DNA from 3 places in the Micromonospora sp. LOL_025 genome. Region 1 is predicted to be linked to each of the others. Evidence: riboswitches for the same ligand, from Rfam matches in the RefSeq annotation. Region 1 holds a riboswitch; each other region holds the start of a gene.
What was found. Region 1 has a riboswitch for cyclic di-AMP ahead of ACFHW0_RS08065 (NlpC/P60 family protein). Riboswitches for the same ligand answer to the same signal wherever they lie in the genome.
Positions count from the first base shown of each region.

Region 1 (6,000 bases):
TTGGCCGAGGTGCGGTACATCGCCTCGGTGTACCAGGTGCCGTGCCCGGCGAAGCCCTCGTGCTCCAGGCCGATGGACTTGGAGTTCACGTACCAGTTGCCGGCGTGCCAGCCGACGTTCTTGGTCTTGATGTGCTGGGCGATGTGCCCGTCCACCGAGCGCAGGGTGTAGTGCCAGCCCACCCGCTTCGGGTCCTTGACCAGGTTGACGCTGGGACCGAAGTAGCCCTCGGTGTCGTGGATGACGATGTACTCGATCTTCTGCTGCGCGGGCCGGTTCCCCAGGTCGTGGTTGCCGTAGTCGCCCACCGTGGGGCCGTACTGCTGGTAGGGGGCCGGGATCCACTCGCAGGAGATGTCGCTCGGGCACTCAAGGCCGTCCGGCCGGGTGAGCTTGCGCAGGCGCAGCCGGTCCAGCCAGGAGCGGTCGGGCTGGATCGCGCGGCCGGCCAGCGTGACCCGCTGCCCGTCGTCGGTCACCCGGCTGTCGCCCGTGGCGATGGTGGCGTACACCTCGTTGGCGAAGGCCGCCGCGGCGTCGGCGCTGTCCGCGCCGGAGTACCGGGCCACCGCGCCGTACCAGGCCGCCGGGTCGGTGTCGGCGCCGACCGGGGCGCCGATCTCCTTCTGGTACGCGGCCAGCAGCGCCGCGCCGCCCCGGATGTTCGCCGTGACGTCCGTCCGCAGCGACTCCTCGCTGGCGCCGGTCAGGTCGGCGGCGGCGTCGACGGTCCGCAGTGCGGCCTCGGCGGGCGGCGGAGCGGCCGGCGGCTCGTGGGCCTCGGCCAGGGACGGGCGGGAGTCGTCGCCGCGCGGGTCCTCGGTGCCCTCGTCGTGGTGCGTGCCGCCGGACAGGGCGGCGACGTGTTCGGCGTCGGTGAGGTGCATCGGTCCGTAGCCGCCGCTGGTGCTGGGCGTGCCGGCGTTGGTGTCCCAGCGGGACTGCAGGTAGGAGACCCCGAGCAGGACGCTCTCCGGCACGCCGTACTCGGCCGCCGCGGCCGCGTACTGCTGCTGCCGGTCGTCCACCGGCGCTGCTGCGGCGGCGGATCCGGCGGCGGTGAGCGGCGTCGCGGCCATGGCGGCGGCCATGGCGGCGGCCAGCAGGACGCGTCTGCTCCTCGATGTCGCTGACAGGTGCATCAGACCCCCAGTTCGGACGGGCAAAGGTGGGGTCACCTTCGCCCCGTCCGCCGCCTCCGGTCAATACCTTTCCGTCAGACACTTCATGAGGAAGGAAATCTTCGTCGCCCGGGTTGCGGATTCGTCCGGCGCGGGTGGGCACGGAGTGTCACCGTCCGCAGGGTTGCGGATCGATAACGGTCGTCTCTACTCTGGTCATTCGTCGGCCGGTGACAATCCGTCCAACCAGGGCGGTGACGGTCCGACACCGCCGAGTCGCTCCCGAGCGAGCCGGGGACCCAGGTTCCCCGGGGTGAATCCGCGATCCTGCGGTAGGGCGCCCCTTCCCGCCCGAACCCGTCAGCTAACCCGGTAGGCGGTCCGGAAGAAGGAGTACGAAGCCCGGTGGCACACCATGCCCCGCGGCCACCGTCGACCCGGTCGGCCCTCGCCGACCCGGTGACGGCTGCGCCGCGCCCACGCTGGTACCGCTGCACCACCGCCCTCGCCGCCCTGGCCGCGTTCGCCGTCGTCCTGACCGGCGGCGCCACGGCGGCCCACGCCGAACCGACGGTCGCCGAGATCGAACGGCAGATCGACGAGGACTGGAACAAGCTCGAACCGGTCATCGAACGGCACAACGCCACCCGACAGGACCTGGCCGCCAGGCGGAAGCAGGCCGACGCGCTCGCCGCGCAGATCGGGCCGCTGGAGAAGCAGGTCGACCAGGCGATGGAGAAGGTGGGCGCGCTGGCCGCCCGCGCCTACAAGGGCGAGAACGTCTCCGCCGTCAACGCCCTGCTGGGCAGCCGCTCACCGAGCGAGATGGTCGGGCAACTCGAACTGCTCGACCGGTTCGCCCAGCACCAGCAGCAGGACGTGCGGCAGGTCGCCGAGCTGCGCGACCGGCTGGCCGCCCGGAAGGCGCCGCTGGACGAGATGGTCGTCCAGCTCAGCCGCACCGAGGCCCAGCTCGCGGCGAAGAAGAAGCAGATCAACGCCGAGATCGACCGGTTGCAGAAGCTGCGGCTGCGGATCTACGGCAACGGCGGTGGCGGGCCGCTGCGCCCCGCGCCCTGCCCCGCCAGCTATCCCGGCGGCGCGGCCGGCACCGCCGTGAAGTTCGCCTGCGCGCAGATCGGCAAGCCCTACGTCTGGGGCGCCGAGGGTCCGAACTCGTACGACTGCTCCGGCCTGATGCTCGCCGCCTGGGCCAAGGCCGGGGTCTCGCTGCCGCACAACGCCGCGCAGCAGCGCCGGGCCACCGCGACCGTCAGCCGGGGGGAGTTGCGCCCGGGTGACCTCGTCTTCTACTACAGCGACCTGCACCACGTCGGCATGTACGTCGGCGGGGGCTGGGTGGTGCACGCCTCCCGCGCCGGGGTGCCGATCAAGATGAAGAAGGTCGACGACGGCCCGATCCACAGCTACGGCCGACCCGGCTGAGGCACGCGGGGGGCCCTGCCCGGCGGGGGCCCTCCGCAGGCCCGCTAGGTCCGGGTCAGCGGGTCGGCCACGTGCGCCAGTGCTGCCAGGAACGGCTCGGGGTCGGCCCGCGCTGCCCCTGGTAGCGCGAGCCGTAGACGGCCGAGCCGTACGGGTGCTGCGCCGGCGACGAGAGCCGGAAGATGCAGAGCTGCCCGATCTTCATGCCCGGCCAGAGGGTGATCGGCAGGTTGGCCACGTTGGACAGTTCGAGGGTCACGTGACCGGAGAAGCCCGGGTCGATGAAGCCCGCCGTGGAGTGGGTGAGCAGGCCGAGCCGGCCCAGGGAGCTCTTCCCTTCGAGGCGGCCGGCGAGCTGGTCGCCGAGCGTGATCACCTCCAGCGTCGAGGCGAGCACGAACTCGCCCGGATGCAGCACGTACGGCTCGCCCTCCGGCACCTCGACCATCGACGTCAGGTCGTCCTGCTGCTGCGCGGGGTCGATGTGGGTGTAGAGGTGGTTGTTGAAGACCCGAAAGAGCTTGTCCAGGCGTACGTCGATGCTGGACGGTTGCACCAGCGCGGGCTCGAACGGCTCCAGCGCGAGCGTGCCCGCCTCGATCTCGGAGGCCAGGTCGCGGTCGGAGAGCAGCATCCGCACACCTTAGCGAGCGACACGGGTGACCTGCGTGTCGGAGTGCGTGTTCGAACGTTTGTTCGATAGAATGCCCGCATGGCTTCCTGGTCCGAATTCGCCGCCGACGAGCCCCGCCTCGCCGACGGGATCCGCCTTCTCATGCAGCAGTACGGGCCGGGCTTCGGCTACCTGGCCACCGTCCGCGCCGACGGCGGTCCCCGGGTGCACCCGGTCTCCCCGGTGATCACCGACGAGGGGCTCTTCTGCTTCGTCGTCGACTCGCCCAAGCGGCGCGACCTGGAGCGCGACGGCCGCTACGCGCTGCACTCCTTCCCGCCGGAGGAGAGCGACGACGAAGCCTACGTCGCCGGCCACGCCCAACCGGTGACCGATCCGGCCCGGGTCGCCCGGCTGGCCCACAGCCACCGGGCCGCGCCGCAGGTCGACTGGCGGGTCTTCGAGTTCACCGTCGACGTGGCGATGCTGGCCCGCCGCGAGTCCGGCGTCGCGGGCGGCGCCGGCGAGGGACACGGCCGGCCCGCCGTCCAGGTGTGGCTCGACCCCCACGCGGCAGCCACCGGCACCGCGCTCATGCCCGAGACCAGGTCGGGGTGCGCCGGCGACCACGCCGCCCGCCCCGCCGCCTGAGACGCGGTGCGGCGCCCCGGGCCGTCCCCCTCCGGGGCGCCGCACCGTGACCACCGCCGCGCCCCCGTGTGCCCGGCCGCACAGACACCGGTGCCGGCCCCGTCGAGCGAGGCCGGCACCGGTGCGGTCGTACGGCGGAACTACGCCGCGCGGTAGGCGTTCCAGGCGGTCAGCATGCGGCTGGCCTGCCCGGCGGTGAACTGGTACATGCAGGAGTCGTAGCTGTAGTCCATGAAGTTGGTGATCGGGTCGACGCCGGGCGCGGTGCAGGTGTCGCGCCCGGTCGGGCAGCCGGAGGCCGGCGACGCCTCGGCGGCGGTGTCGCTGACGCTGTCGCCCGAGCCGGAGCAGCCGCCCTGGAAGGTGTGGTAGAGGTTCAGCCAGTGGCCGACCTCGTGGGTGCCCGTGTCGCCCTGGTTGTAGTTGGTGGCGGTGCCGCCCGGCAGCGACTCGCTCAGCACGACGACGCCGTCCATGCTGCTGAGCTTCCGGGTCGGGAAGGTCGCCCAGCCGAGCAGGCTGTCGCTCAGCTCGCCCAGGTAGATGTTGAGGGTGTTCTTGCCGCCCGTGCGCAGCGAGGTCTTCATCGACCGCTCCGCCGAGGAACCCTGCACGATCGGGTACCACGACGGGTTCGTCACCCGGTTGATCTTCTGGAGCTGGAAGCTGAACGCGGTGGACGCGCCGCCGGTCGCCCCGCTGAACGACTGGTTCAGCACGCTGATCTGCGAGTTGATCAGCGAGTCGGGGATGTTGCCGCCGGCCCGGGTGCTGTTCTCCTGGATCACGTGCACCACCACGGGAATGGTGACGGTGGCGGCCATCGTGGAGGCGCCGGCGCCGGCGCGGAACCGCGCCCGCTCGCGCAGGGCGGCGGCCAGGTCGGCCTCGCGCTCGCGGGTCTCCGCGAGGGTCAGCTCGTTCGGCTCGTGCTCGGCGCCGCCGCCGGGCTTGACGCGGGCGTCCGAGTGGACGTCGGCCGGCTCGACGCAGACCTCGGTCGGGGCGGCGGAGAAGGCCGAAGCGGCCGGCACGACGCCCACGGCGGCGGTGCTGAGCAGCAGCGCGAGGGTCGTCGACGCGACACCGGCCGTACGCCGGGTCAGCAGGTTGGGACGGAGTCCCATGGGCCCACCTCTTTCTGGCGGCGCGACAGGGGGTGTGTCACGCCGTGGCTGGAACGTTGGGCAGACGTTACAACCGATCGAGGTATTTGAAAACGCCCATATGTTGCCGCGGTGGAACTTTTTCCTGGCGGTACGCGTTTCATGATCGACGTGCGGCGATGGCGAACGCGGCTCGCGGTCCCGGTTCGGACCAGAACGGTGGCGCGGCGCGGCGGTGGCGCGGCGATCTTGGTGAGTTCGGGCCCCTATGGGGGCCGTTTGCTGCCAAGATCGGGGCGCGGGTGGTGTCGGAGGGGTGCCTGGGTGCACCGGCGTGACGACTCAGGTACAGTGGTGCCGCCTGCGGGTGTAGTTCAATGGCAGAACATCAGCTTCCCAAGCTGACAGTGCGGGTTCGATTCCCGTCACCCGCTCCACGCGAGAGGCCCTGGTCAGGACGCGAGCCCCGACCAGGGCCTTCGGCGTTCCGAAGCCAACGATCATGTCGTGTGCCATCAGCCCTGGTCATCCCCAGCTGCCGGCGACCTCCGGTCGGTCATCGGGCGGCCCAGGGCGACGAGGAGATCCGCTAGCTCCCACCGCGAGCGTCCTCGATACTCACGGGCGTGATCGACAAAGACCCTCAGGCCCCATGGCTGCCTCGCGTTCCTCACCCGGCTGACAGCGCGACGCTGCCTATCTACATGGTCATTTTCTTCTTCCTGGGTCTCGCCGGATTCGCCGCACACGGGCTGTCTGACGGCAGGGAAGCACTCGTCATTGCGAGCATCGTCTCGGGGGTGTTCTTCACGTGCTTCCTGATCCTGTTCGCCATCTACTGGACCGGATACCTGCTGAAGGGACACGCCCGCTGGCAAGCCGAGCGGCAGGCTGAGTCCGATGGGCCACCCACGGACCAGTAGCCAGAGGGCTGAGCGGTCACGGGCGGGCACGGGACGCAACCAGACCGGCCACCGGCCGCAGGCTTCTTGCGCACCACGGCCGGTGGAGCCGCCCCTTCGTGCCGACGGCACGGTCACCGCTTGCCGCCGGCCGGAAAGGC
Region 1 is NZ_JBHMIR010000004.1:267,622-273,621, forward strand. It holds gene ACFHW0_RS08060 (N-acetylmuramoyl-L-alanine amidase) at 1-1,142, opposite strand, end outside; cyclic di-AMP (ydaO/yuaA leader) riboswitch at 1,381-1,514, shown strand; gene ACFHW0_RS08065 (NlpC/P60 family protein) at 1,527-2,567, shown strand; gene dcd (dCTP deaminase) at 2,623-3,201, opposite strand; gene ACFHW0_RS08075 (pyridoxamine 5'-phosphate oxidase family protein) at 3,280-3,831, shown strand; gene ACFHW0_RS08080 (zinc metalloprotease) at 3,972-4,958, opposite strand; tRNA gene ACFHW0_RS08085 (tRNA-Gly) at 5,301-5,374, shown strand; gene ACFHW0_RS08090 (hypothetical protein) at 5,564-5,860, shown strand.

Region 2 (6,000 bases), on a different contig from region 1:
CCCGGCCGCCCGGTCGGCCAGTTCGTCGGGGCTGGTCCGCTCCTGCGGCCGGCTGCCGGCCGGTACGAGGCGCACCCGGTCGACCAGGCCGGTGATCGAGTCGAGCCGGCCGGTGCCCAGGCCGTGCCGGGTCACGTTCAGCGCGCCGGCCGCCGCGCCGGTACGGATCGCGGTGCGCACGTCACCGCCGCGCGCCACCACGGCCGCCACCCCGGCGGTCATCGAGTCGCCCGCCCCGCGCGGGTCGGCCGCCTCCAGCCGGGGCATCTCGACCTCGAAGACCTCGCCGTCGACCAGGGCGAGGGCGGGCTTGTCGGCCCGGCTCACCACCACGTTCTCGGCGCCGCCGGCGTGCAGGTCGTACAGGGCCCGGGTGAGCTGCTCCTCGTCCTCGCCGTCGGCGCGGCCGTCGGCGATCAGCTCCTCGTGGCTGACCTTGAGGAAGAAGACGCCGCTGTCCAGCACGGCGTCGAGGTGCTCGCCGCAGAGGTCGACCACGACCCGGCTGCCGTTGGCCCCGAGGTCGGCGGCGAACCGCCGGTAGAGGTCGGCCGGGACCAGCGACGGCTCGTTCGGCCCGCTCAGCACGCTGACCGTGGCGCGTAGGCCCTCGCCGAGCGCCAGGTTGTAGAGCTCGTCCAGCTCGTGCCGGCTGAGCGGCTGGCCGGGCACGTCCACGATCTCCTGCCGGGAGCCCTCGCGCCGGTCGTGCACGTACCCGCCGCTGCCGGAGTCGCGGACCACCACCTTGAGGTTCACCCCCTCGCTGACCAGCAGCGGCTCCAGCACCTGGCCTATCTCGCCGCCGAGGGCGGTGCAGAGCACCACGTCGACCCCGAGCGACATCACCATCCGGGCCTGCCAGACGCCCTGCCCGCCGGGGTGCAGGTGCAGCTCCGGCGCCTCGCTGGGCTGGTCGACGGTCACCGTCAGCCGGGGCGTGGGCGCGAAGACCATCACGTGCCCGCTCATCCGTCGTACCCGTTCATGCGCCCACCCTCCGCCGATCGACACGCGCCATGACCATCCATCAGCTGACCGTAGTGCGACCGGCGGCCGGACGTCCGGACTCCGGGCGGGATCGGCGCGGCGTTGCCAGCGCGCCCGGCATGCGCGACGATCGGGCGACCACCGACGCTGGGAGACGGCGTGCTCAGGCGAAGTTCCTTCAGCTACACCGTCCAGGCGCGCTGCTCCCTCGTGGAGGCGGCGGCGCTGCTCGCCGACCCCGCCCGGCAGGTGGACCTGCACCCGTTGATCGTCCGGGTCCGTCGGGTGCCGCCCCGTCCCGGCGCGCGCGCCAGCTACGACATCACCGACCGGCTGGCCGCCGGGCCGGTGCGTCTGCCGATCACCTACCGCGCCGACGTCCTCGTCGACGATCCGGACGAGATCGTCACCGTGGCCCGTCAGTGGCCCGCCACCACGGTGCGCAACCACACCCGGCTGCGGGCGGAGCCCGACGGCGTGGTCCGCATCGAGGTCGAGATCACCCTCGCCGCGCCCGCGCCGCTTTTCGGGTACGCGTTCGGCCAGGCCCGCGCCGCCCATCTCGGGCTGGCCGCGCGCCTCGCCGCGGCCCTCGACACGGACCGGACCGGGCCGCCGGGCGGCTGACCGCGAGGCAGCCAGGCCCGGCCGGAGGCGACGGGCGCCGTGGTGCCCCGGCGATCCCGCGACGGGCGGGGCACCGGGGCACGGGCGTCAGTAGACCGACAGGTGCACGTGGTTGGTGTGGTCGCTGGACGGGTCGCCGTTGGCTCCGCTGTACGACTTCCACCCGCTGCTCGGCAGCCAGATCTGCCGGTACCAGATCACGTAGAGCACGGCGAGCCGGTCGGCGTTGCGCACGAAGTACGCCGACAGGTTGTTGCCGTACGTCCGGTCGCCCCCGGAGGCGTCGCCGCCGAAGCCGCCCTTCTGGGCCGCGAAGTCGCAGGCCCGACCCTTCGGGTGCTCGCCCGAGCCGCCGGGGCGGTAGCAGGAGACGTAACGGGTGAAGCCCGCCGCCTTGGCCTGGTTGAGCGCGTGCAGGGTGCGCGGGGTGATGCAGCCGTTGGCGGGGGTGGGGTCGTTGACGCTGCACGACTCGCGCGGCCAGGAGCCGTCGGAGTTGCGCGGCGCCGCCTTCGCCGTCTTGCTCGAGCTGCCGCCCGGCGAGGAGCCGCCGCCCGCGGACTGCTGCCGCTGTTGCTGCTGTTGCTGCTGCTCGCGGTTGGCGACCGTCAGTGCCCGTTCGGCCTGCTCCTTGCGCTTGGCCATCACGCTGACCTGCTTGCGCTGCTCCCGGATCTCGCCGTCCAGGGCCAGCTTGGTGCGGGTGGCCTCGTCCCGGGTCTCCTGGAGCTCGCGCAGGGCCCGGTCCTCCTTGGCGGCCACCGCGTCGAGGGCGGCGGCACGGTCCATGAAGCCGTCCGGGGAGCTGCTGTTGAGCAGGGCGGACGCCACGCTGAGGCGGCCGGTGCGGTAGGCGGCCCCCGCGATCTCGCCGACCTTGGCGGTGCGCGCGGTCAGCTCGACCTCGGTGGTCTTGAGCTGCGCGGCGAGCTGCTGCTGCCGCTTGGCCGACGTGTCCAGGGCGCGCTTGGCGTCGAGGTAGCCCTTGCTGGCGGCCTCCAACTGGGCCCGCAGGGCGGGGGTGCCGCCCTCCTCGTCCTGGCCGGGGGCCGCGGCGAGCAGGCCGGCGCGGGTGGCGGCCGCCGCCGGGGCGGCGGTGACCGGGGCCACGGCGGCGCCGAGGGCGAGCATCGTGGCGATCAGGGCCGCCGTCCGGGCGGCACGTCGTCGTACGGGTGCCATCACTGGCATACACGTGTCCTTCCGTCAGCCGCCGACCGGGTTAGCTGACGGGTTCGGGACGGAAGATCCCTACCGCTGACGCGGATGCACCCCACGAACTTGGTTCCCCGGTTCGCCCCGTCGGGCGATTAGGCGGCGGCCACCGCCGGCACCGGTGGGTGCCGCCTGGCGGAGGCCGAAGCCGAGCCTACCGGTGCCGGTGTGACTGGTGCACCGCAGGTGACGGACGGTGTACATCCACTAACAGTCAAATCCGACATAAGCCCACAATACTCTCCCAGATTTAAGGTTGTCCTCATTACCACTCGACCGCCCCGCAGGTCCCGGGCGACGCTCCCGGCTCGATCTGCAACGTGGCGTGCTCGATCTGAAAGTCGTCGTGCAGCGCGGCCCGGGCGGCGCCCAGCACCGCGCCGACCTCGGCGCCGGGGGCCATGGTCAGGTGCGCCGAGGCCACCTCCATCCCGGAGGTCAGCGTCCAGACGTGCAGGTCGTGCACCTCGGCGACGCCGGGCACGGCGGCCAGTCGGTCGTGCACGGCCGTGACCTGGAGGTGCTCCGGCGCGGCCTGCACCAGGATGCGCAGCGCGGCCCGCCCGAGCCGCCAGGTGCGCGGCAAAATGAACACGCCGATTCCGACCGCCACCAGCGGGTCCGCCCACCACCAGCCGGTGGTGACGATCAGCAGCGCGGCCCCGATCACACCGAGTGACCCCAGCAGGTCGCCGAGGACCTCCAGGTACGCGCCGTGGACGTTGATGCTCTCCTTCGCCCCGGAGCGCAGCAGCGCGAAGGCGCCGACGTTGGCGAGCAGGCCGAGCACGGCGACCACCAGCATCGGGCCGGCCAGCACCTCGGGCGGGTCGCCGAAGCGGCGCACCGCCTCGATCACGACGTAGACCGCGACCCCCGAGAGCAGCGCGGCGTTGGCCAGCGCGGCCAGCACCTCCAGCCGGTAGAGGCCGAAGGTGCGCTGCGGGTCGGCGCCCGCCCGCCGGGTGGCGGCGATCGCCGCGAGCGCCATGCCGATGCCGAGCACGTCGGTGAACATGTGCCCGGCGTCGCTCAGCAGGGCCAGTGAGCCCGTGCGGAAGGCCGCCACCGCCTCCACCACCATCAGGCCGGCGAGCAGCCCGAACGCCGCCCAGAGCCGGCCCCGGTGGCGGTGCGCGGCGTTCGCCACCGACCCGTGATGGTGGTCATGACCTGCGCCCACGCGCCCATCCTCCCTCTGGGGATCCGGATTCGCGTTCAATTTATGCTCACATCGCTATGTGTGCAAGTAACGGATCCTCAGCCGATCGGGTCGACGGTGGTCAGCCGCTGGGTGGCCCGGGACAGCGCCACGTAGAGCGTCCGTACCCCCGACCCCGGGTCGGCCCGGATCTCGCTCGGGGCGACGAGGACGACCCCGTCGTACTCCATGCCCTTGGCCTCCAGGCTGGTCACCACCTGTAGGCGCGGCGCGCCGAGCCCGCCCAGCCAGCCGGCCACCTCGTCGCGGCGGGGCACCGGCGTGATCACGCCGACCGTGCCCTCGACCTCGGCGAGCAGCGCGCCGGCCGCCGCCACCACCGCGGCCTCCAGCTCCGCCGGCGGCACCACCAGCTCGACCGGTTCGACGCCCGTGGAGCGCACCGCCCTGGGCAGCGGGAGGTCCGGGTGCAGCCGACGGATCTCGGCCGCCGCCACCGCGAAGATCTCCGCCGAGTTGCGGTAGTTCGTGGTGAGGGTGAAGTGGTGCCGCTTGCGCCGGCCCAACGCCTGGTCCCGGGCCCGGGTCAGCTCCTCCGGATCCCCCGTCCACGCCGTCTGCGCCGGGTCGCCCACCACCGTCCACGAGGCCAGCCGGCCCCGCCGGCCGATCATGCGCCACTGCATCGGCGAGACGTCCTGCGACTCGTCGACCACCACGTGCGCGAACTCCCGGTAGTCGTCGGGACGCTCCCGGGCCGCGTCGCGGGCGGCGCGCTGCCGGTCGGCGAAGGTGCTCAGCTCGCGGACCCCGCCGGCCAGCTGGAACGGGTCCCGCTTCGCCCGGGCCGGCCGCATCGGCTTGCCGAGCAACGCGTCCAACTCGTCGAGCAGCGCGATGTCGGCGATCGTCAGCCCCGCGGCGTCGAGGCGCCGGTACGCGTCGGCCAGCAGCCGGATCTCGGCGCGGGAGAGGATCCCCCCGGCGTAGCGGTGCAGCCGGTCCGGGCGGGCCAGCCAGCCGAGCACGTGCCGGGGGTGCAGCCGGGGCCACCACGCCTTGAGGAACTCCCGGAACTCCGGCCGCTCGGCGATCTCGTCCTCGAACGCGCGCTGCTCGGGCAGCCGGCCGACGCCCAACCTGCGGGCCTGCGCCCAGAGCGCGGCGAAGACCCCGTCGAAGCCGGCCCGGCGCACCTCGTTGCGCCGGGCGCCCCGGGGCATCGCCCGGTCGCGGATGCCGTCCAGCTCGCGGCGCTCCAGCCGGAGCAGCGCGCCCCGGTAGAGCAGGCGCAGCTCGGTCGGGCCGTCCGGCACCCCGTCCCGGGCCGCCCGCTCCAGCACCCGCCGCATCCGCAGCGAACCCTTCACCGCCGCCACCGCCGGCGGATCGGTGCGGGTGGCGGTCATGCCCGCGAAGAGCGTGCCCAGCGAGTGCAGGGTGGCGGTGTCCTCGCCGAGCGAGGGCAGCACCGAGGCGATGTACTCGACGAAGACCGACGAGGGGCCCACCACCAGGATGCCGCCCCCGGCGAACCGGCTGCGGTCGGAATAGAGCAGGTACGCGGCCCGGTGCAGGGCGACGGCCGTCTTCCCGGTGCCCGGACCGCCGGACACGATCGTCACGCCCGAGCCGGGGGAGCGGATCGCCTCGTCCTGCTCCCGCTGGATGGTGGCGACGATGTCCCGCATCCCCCGGCCGGTGGCCTTCGACAGCGTGGCCAGCAGCGCGCCGTCGCCGACCACCGCCATGTCGGCGGGCGCGGCGACGGGATCGAGCAGGTCGTCCTCGATCCGGGTGACCCGCTCGGCGGAGGACTGGATCGTGCGTCGCCGTACCACGCCCAGCGGCTGCGCGGGGGTGGCCTGGTAGAAGGCGGCGGCGGCCGGGGCCCGCCAGTCGACCACCAGGGTGGAGGCGTCGTCGTCGCGGATGCCGAGCCGCCCGACGTGCAGCACCTGCCGGTCGAGCAGGTCCAGCCGGCCGAAGACCAGGCCCTCGTGCTC
Region 2 is NZ_JBHMIR010000001.1:493,842-499,841, reverse strand. It holds gene ACFHW0_RS02360 (1-phosphofructokinase family hexose kinase) at 1-972, opposite strand, end outside; gene ACFHW0_RS02355 (SRPBCC family protein) at 1,150-1,617, shown strand; gene ACFHW0_RS02350 (coiled-coil domain-containing protein) at 1,705-2,799, opposite strand; cyclic di-AMP (ydaO/yuaA leader) riboswitch at 2,813-2,944, opposite strand; gene ACFHW0_RS02345 (cation diffusion facilitator family transporter) at 3,098-4,015, opposite strand; gene ACFHW0_RS02340 (HelD family protein) at 4,093-6,000, opposite strand, start outside.
Region 2: another riboswitch for cyclic di-AMP. It lies ahead of ACFHW0_RS02350 (coiled-coil domain-containing protein); the one in region 1 lies ahead of ACFHW0_RS08065 (NlpC/P60 family protein).

Region 3 (6,000 bases), on a different contig from region 1:
CCACCCCGAGCACCACCACCGGGATCTTCAGCTGCTCGATGAGCTTCGCCATGGTCTCGACGCGGTGGGCGTAGCTGCGGCGGAAGGCGTTGGCGAGCGGTACGACGTAGACGTCGTAGCGTTCGTTGATCATGTCGGCGTCGCGTGGGTTGATCCTGAACTCGGTCGAGGTGATCTCGGCGGTGGCGGTGCGCAGGAGCTTGTGGGCGGCGTGGCTGAAGACGAGGTTGCCGTTGTTCTCGCCGATCCAGTTCCGTTCGTGCGTCTCCTCCGGCGAGTAGACGTCGAACGGGCCCTTCTTCGCCCGCATCAGGATCCGCTGGTGCATTCGTCCCCGCCTCTCGTCACCTTCGGGTCTGGGAATACTAGCCACCGATCGACCGGAACCCGGATGGCCGCCGCTGTCGTCACGGGCGGGGACGGAACGGTCACCGAGGGATGGGAGGAGCGGGGATTTCGGCACCGGACAGAACGGGCACTCGCGGACGGGACGGAACAGAGCCTCAGGTCCGGCGGGTAGGGTGCCCGGCGGGGCGGCGCCGACCGGTGGGCCGCCACGGGGCCCCTCGGGGCGCCTGAGGACGGGGTCGAGGAGGAGACGTACGTGCTGGTGACCCTGCGGATCGTCGGGATGCCGGCATGAACGACGCCGCGACCGCCGCGCCGGCCGTCCGGCCCGCGTCCCCGGCCAGCCGCCTGCCGTCGCTGACCGGGCTGCGCTGGGTCGCCGCCCTGCTCGTCTTCGGGTTCCACGTCGCGACGATGGGCATCATCGCCGAGCCCGGCCAGAAGGCCGTCGTGGACTGGGCCTTCGCCCTCGGCCTGTCGGGCGTGCAGTTCTTCTTCATCCTCAGCGGCTTCGTGCTGGTCTGGTCGGCCCGACCCACCGACACCCGTCGGGCGTTCTGGCGGCGCCGGGTGGCCAAGATCTGGCCGAGCCACGTGGTGCTGTGGGTGGCAGCCCTGGCGGTCGCGGCCTGGTTCGCCGACCCGGTGGACCGGTTCGTCGCGGTGGAGAACCTGTTCCTCCTCCAGGCGTGGGACCCCCGGCCGGGCCACTTCTACAGCATCAACACCGTCAGCTGGTCGCTGTCCTGCGAGTTCTTCTTCTACCTCTGCCTGCCGTTGGCGCTGCCGCTGATCCGCCGGGCCCGACCGTGGGCGCTGTGGGCCGTCGTGGTCGCGGTGCCGCTGCTCATCCTGGCGCTCTGGCCGGCCCAGGCGCTGGTGCCGGAGGAGAGCCGCTGGTGGTTCACCCAGGTCTTCCCGCCGGTGCGGTCGCTGGAGTTCTGGATGGGCGTGGCCGCCGCCGAGCTGATGCGGCGCGGCCGGTGGCGTGGGCCGGGCCTGCCGCTGGCCAGCCTGGTCTTCGTAGCGACGTGGGTGGTCGCCGCGCAGTGGGTCCGCGCCGAACTGTGGGCGGCGCTGCTCTCGGTGGCGTACGTCCTGGTCATCGCCGCGGCGGCGGACGCGGACGTGCGCGGGCGGCGCTCGCCGTGGCGGTCCCGTCCGATGGTCTGGCTGGGCGAGGTCTCCTTCGCCTTCTACCTGGTGCACGTCCTGGTGATGATCACCGTCCTGCGGCTCACCGGCGACTGGGGCGTCGGCTTCACCGGCTGGTGGGGGCCGGTGGTGGTGCTCGGCTTCCTGCTGGTCAACCTGGCCCTGGCCGGTCTGTTGCACCGCGTCGTCGAGACGCCGATGATGCGGTTGCTCACCCCGCGCAGGCCGGCCCGGGCGACGCCCCGTGACGGGGGCGACGCCGGGACGCACCCCGGCGGCCCCGGGGCGACGCCGCCGGGGGAGCGGGGCAACGCCGTGCCGCGCCCCCGGGCCGCCGACCCGCACGACGACCACCGACCGGCGTACGTCGACTCGCGCCGACCGGGAGCGGGTGCTCGACATCTGCGAGCGTCAGCCTGCTCGGCCCGGCGGCCGGAGTGTCCGCCGACGAAATCCCGACCGTTTCCGTGACGCCGGTCACCACGTCGGCGAATCGGTCATCCGGCGCGGCCCGGCTGATTCCCGCCGGGGTTTCGGCGCCGATGTCCGCCACTCGTCCCGTTGTCACCCGGAGGCGCCCGCATAAACGGTCGTCCCATTGAGTCGTGTCAGTGGCGAAGTGCCCGCAAAAACCGTCTCCCGATCAAGGTTTAGGCAGGTGGGACGGGGTTGGCAGGGCGCGGACCGGCCAGTAATGTCGGCGCGTCCGGTGCGGTACCCGATCGCCCAGAGGCGACGCCGCGCCGACCCGCCTAATCGTGAACGACGAACCGGGGACCCAGTGCTTGTTGGGGTGAATCCGTGGGCCGTGGGCCCGTGGTAGGGCGTTCTTCCCGCCCGAATCCGTCAGCTAACCCGGTCGGCGGTGTCGGAAGGAGTTCCATCCCCATGCCACACCCGTCCACCCCTCGGTTGTTCCGCCGTCTCCACGGCGCCGCGGTGCCCGCGCTCGTCCGCCCGCAGGTCACGAGCTGACCCACCGGTCACCGTCCGTCGCCCGGCATCCCGGGCGCATCCCCTGAGTGGTCCACCACCCGCCCGGACGCCCGTCCGCGCGGTCGGTCCGCCCTGCCCTCGGCGCGGACCGACGGCCGCTCGCCCCCAGCCCGTGGAGGAAACCGTGAAGCACCACCTCAAGCGACAGCTGCGTCGCCTCACGTCCGAGCGCCCGTACCAGCTGGCCGCCGCGTCCGCCGCGGCGCTCGTGCTGGCGTCGGGCACGGGCGCGCTGTTGGCCGGAGCCGACGAGGCCCCCGCCGCCGCGCAGGCCCCGGTGGCCGCGACCGAACTGCGGGACGACACCGCGGCCTCGCGCAGCCAGGCCAGGGCCGCGACCGCCCCGTCCAGCGCCGCCCCGGCCGCGTCCAGCGCGGCCCCGTCGGCCCGCGCCTCCAGCGCCGCCCCGGACCCGGACCTGACCCGCAAGCCGGAGCCGCCGAAGCCCCCGGCCGCCAAGACCCTGGACTACGACTACCAGGCCCAGACCACCTTCTACAACTGTGGTCCGGCGGCCGTCCGGCACGCCCTCAGCGCCGCCGGCATCGCGCGCAGCCAGGACGCCCTCGGTGCCCAGTTGGGTACCGACCAGATGGGCACCGACTCGGCCCAGGACACCACCCGCGTGCTGAACGCGGTGGTGAAGGGCGACCCGTACCGGACTCGGATGATCCCTGGTGGCGCGGCCACCCCGGCCCAGATGGACCGGCTCCAGGCTGACGTCGTCGCGGCCATCGCCGACGGGCGGGGCGTCGTGGTCAACGTCGCCGGCAGCGCCACGGACACCGACGGCGGCTGGCACTCCTTCCCCGGCGGCCACTACATCGCCGTGGTCGGCTACCAGGACGAGGGGCGGCTGGTGAAGATCGCCGACTCGGCGAACCCGGCGACCGCCTCGTACTGGATCAGCACCATCGCCCTGGCGAACTGGGCGGCCACCCGCGGCTACTCCGCCTGAGCGACACCGTCGGGCGTCGGCCCCCGGATTCCGGGGCCGACGCCCGATGTCGTGTCCGGGTCACGGCCCTCGCCCACGGCGTCCGGTGGGTGGCACACTGCGCCCATGATCGATGAATCGGGTGACCGGGACGGCCGGCGGGTGCTCCTGCTGCTGCACGGCATGGGTGCGACCGGCGACGTGTGGCTGCCCTGGGCGCCGCTGCTCGAGCGTCGGTGGGCGGGACGGTGGCTGGCGCCGGACCTCGCCGGCCACGGCTGGTCGCCGCCGCTGCCGGAGTACTCGTTCCCGGGGCTGGCCGCGCGGATCGCCGCGGGGCTCGCGGCGGGGGACCGGCTCGTCGTGCTGGGGCACTCCCTCGGCGGGGTGGTCGCTCTGGCACTGGCCGCCCGCAGCGCCGGGCTGCCCGTCGACGCCGTGGTCGGGCTCGGCATCAAGGCCGTCTGGTCGCCGGCGGAGCTGGCGAAGGCGGGTGAGTTGGCGGCCCGGCCGGTGACCTGGTTCGCCAGCCGGGACGAGGCCGCCCGCCGCTACCTGCGGGTGGCCGGCCTGACCGGGCTCTTCGCCCCGGACCATCCCGTCGTGGAGGCCGGGCTGCGGCAGGTCGACGGCCGCTGGCGGCTGGCGATGGACCCGGCCGCGTTCGGCGTGGGCGCGCCGGACCTGCCCGCCCTGCTGGCCGCGACCGACGTGCCCGTGCTGCTGGCCCGCGGCGAGCACGACCCCATGGTCACCGACGCCCAGCTCAAGGAGCTGGGCGTGCCGGTCGCCACCCTGCCCGGCCTCGGGCACAACGCCCACGTCGAGGCCCCCGAGGCGGTCCTGGACCTCGTCGACCCCTACCGCTGACCGTTCCCCACCCTGGGCGGCGTCAGGTGGCGGGGGAGAGCGTCGCCTCGTCCGGGTCGAGCGGCAGGCCGGCCCCGCCGGCGCGCGGGGCAGGTGCGTTCCACTCCCCGTCGAGCTGGCGCCGCGCGGCCTCCAGGAACGCCTCGGCGTACGACTCGGCGGGGAAGTCGCCCAGGTAGCGGCTCCGGGTGGCCCACCGCGCCGGGGCCAGCGGATCGGTGTCCAGCAGCGCGGTCAGCACCTCGTCCGCGTTGGACATGTCGCGCCGCAGCACGTAGCCCGACCCGGCGAGCGGGAACTGCTCACAGAACCGGTCGCCGGAGTCCACCATGTCGGTGACCGCGTACGGCTTGCCGGAGTAGAGGTAGTCGGAGATCACTCCGGACACGTCGGAGATCAGCGCGTCCGAGCGGTTCACGCACTCGGTGAGGGTCAGCTCGCGGCTGGCGGCGGCGCCGAAGACGTGCTGCCGGCCGCTGCGGGCCCGGTCCGCGGCCAGCAGCTCGGTGAGCCGGCCCAACTGCCGGGCGGAGGCCGGGTTCTGGGAGGTGTACGGGTGGGCGCGCAGGATCACCGTCGCGCCCCGGTCGAGCAGCCGGCGCAGCAGCGTCTCGGCCACCGGCAGGGAGCAGTAGTTCGCGTCCGCGTTGTGCCCGGTCCAGGTCGGCGTGTAGAGCACGGTCGGGTTGGTCCGGCCGTGCGCCGGCTCGGGGCGTACCTCGATCGACTCGACCTGCGGGCGGCCGACGACGACGAACTTCTCCGCCGGGATGTCCACCCCGGCGCGGGCGTACCGGTCGATGGCGGCCTGGCCGGCGACGAAGATCCGGTCGAAGATCGCCGAGACGGGGTTGGCGCTGGGGGCCTTGTCGCTGTCGCCGTGGTGCAGCTGGACGTGGGTCAGCTGGGTGAAGCGGATGCAGTGGCTGTTCTTCGCGCCGTGGTTGACGTAGAACGCCACCCGCAGGCTCGGCACCAGCGCCTCGTCCATCGCCCTGGTGGTGGGGCAGTAGACCACGGGCGCGCTGGTGGCGGCCGCGATCAACGGCAGGAACTCCGGCTCGCGCACCATCACCAGGAACGGCCGGCCGATCCGCTCCAGGTACGGCAGCCACATGGTGACCTGGTACTCCGAGCCGGGCGGCGCGGAGAAGTGGAGCAGGAACTCGGGCCGGTGCCGGCGCAGCGCGCGGGACACCGCCGAGCCGCCGGCGCCCGGCCGGAAGCGGCGCCGGACCAGGTCCAGCCCGACCGCCGCGGCACCGGCGGCGACCAGGGCGACCGCCGCCAGCGCGCCACCGGCCGGCAGGCCCGCGACGGCCGCCAGCGCCAGCAGGGCGAGCAGCCCCGCCAGGGCGTCGCCGAGGCGGGCGGCGACCAGCGGCGTCCAGGAGCGCACCGGCAGGTTCGCGGCGCGCACCTCCAGGCCGCCGGCGTCCCGCAGCGGGTTGACCAGCAGCACCAGCCCCAGCAGGACCAGGGCGATGACGGCCAGCGCGGGATCGAAGCCGGCGTCGAGGCGGCGGGCGTACCCGACCAGGATCGCCGCCGCGACCAGCGCGGTCTCGGCGGCGTTGTCGGCGCCCGGCCGCACCCGCCGCTCCCAGGTGGCCGCCGCGAGGGCGGCCACGGCCAGCCCCAGCCCCCAGCCGGTCGCGCCGGTCAGCGCGACGACGAGGAACGCCAGCACCGCC
Region 3 is NZ_JBHMIR010000007.1:230,296-236,295, reverse strand. It holds gene ACFHW0_RS12720 (polysaccharide pyruvyl transferase family protein) at 1-328, opposite strand, end outside; gene ACFHW0_RS12715 (acyltransferase family protein) at 640-1,974, shown strand; cyclic di-AMP (ydaO/yuaA leader) riboswitch at 2,243-2,383, shown strand; gene ACFHW0_RS12710 (C39 family peptidase) at 2,612-3,457, shown strand; gene ACFHW0_RS12705 (alpha/beta fold hydrolase) at 3,563-4,306, shown strand; gene ACFHW0_RS12700 (CDP-glycerol glycerophosphotransferase family protein) at 4,329-6,000, opposite strand, start outside.
Region 3: another riboswitch for cyclic di-AMP. It lies ahead of ACFHW0_RS12710 (C39 family peptidase); the one in region 1 lies ahead of ACFHW0_RS08065 (NlpC/P60 family protein).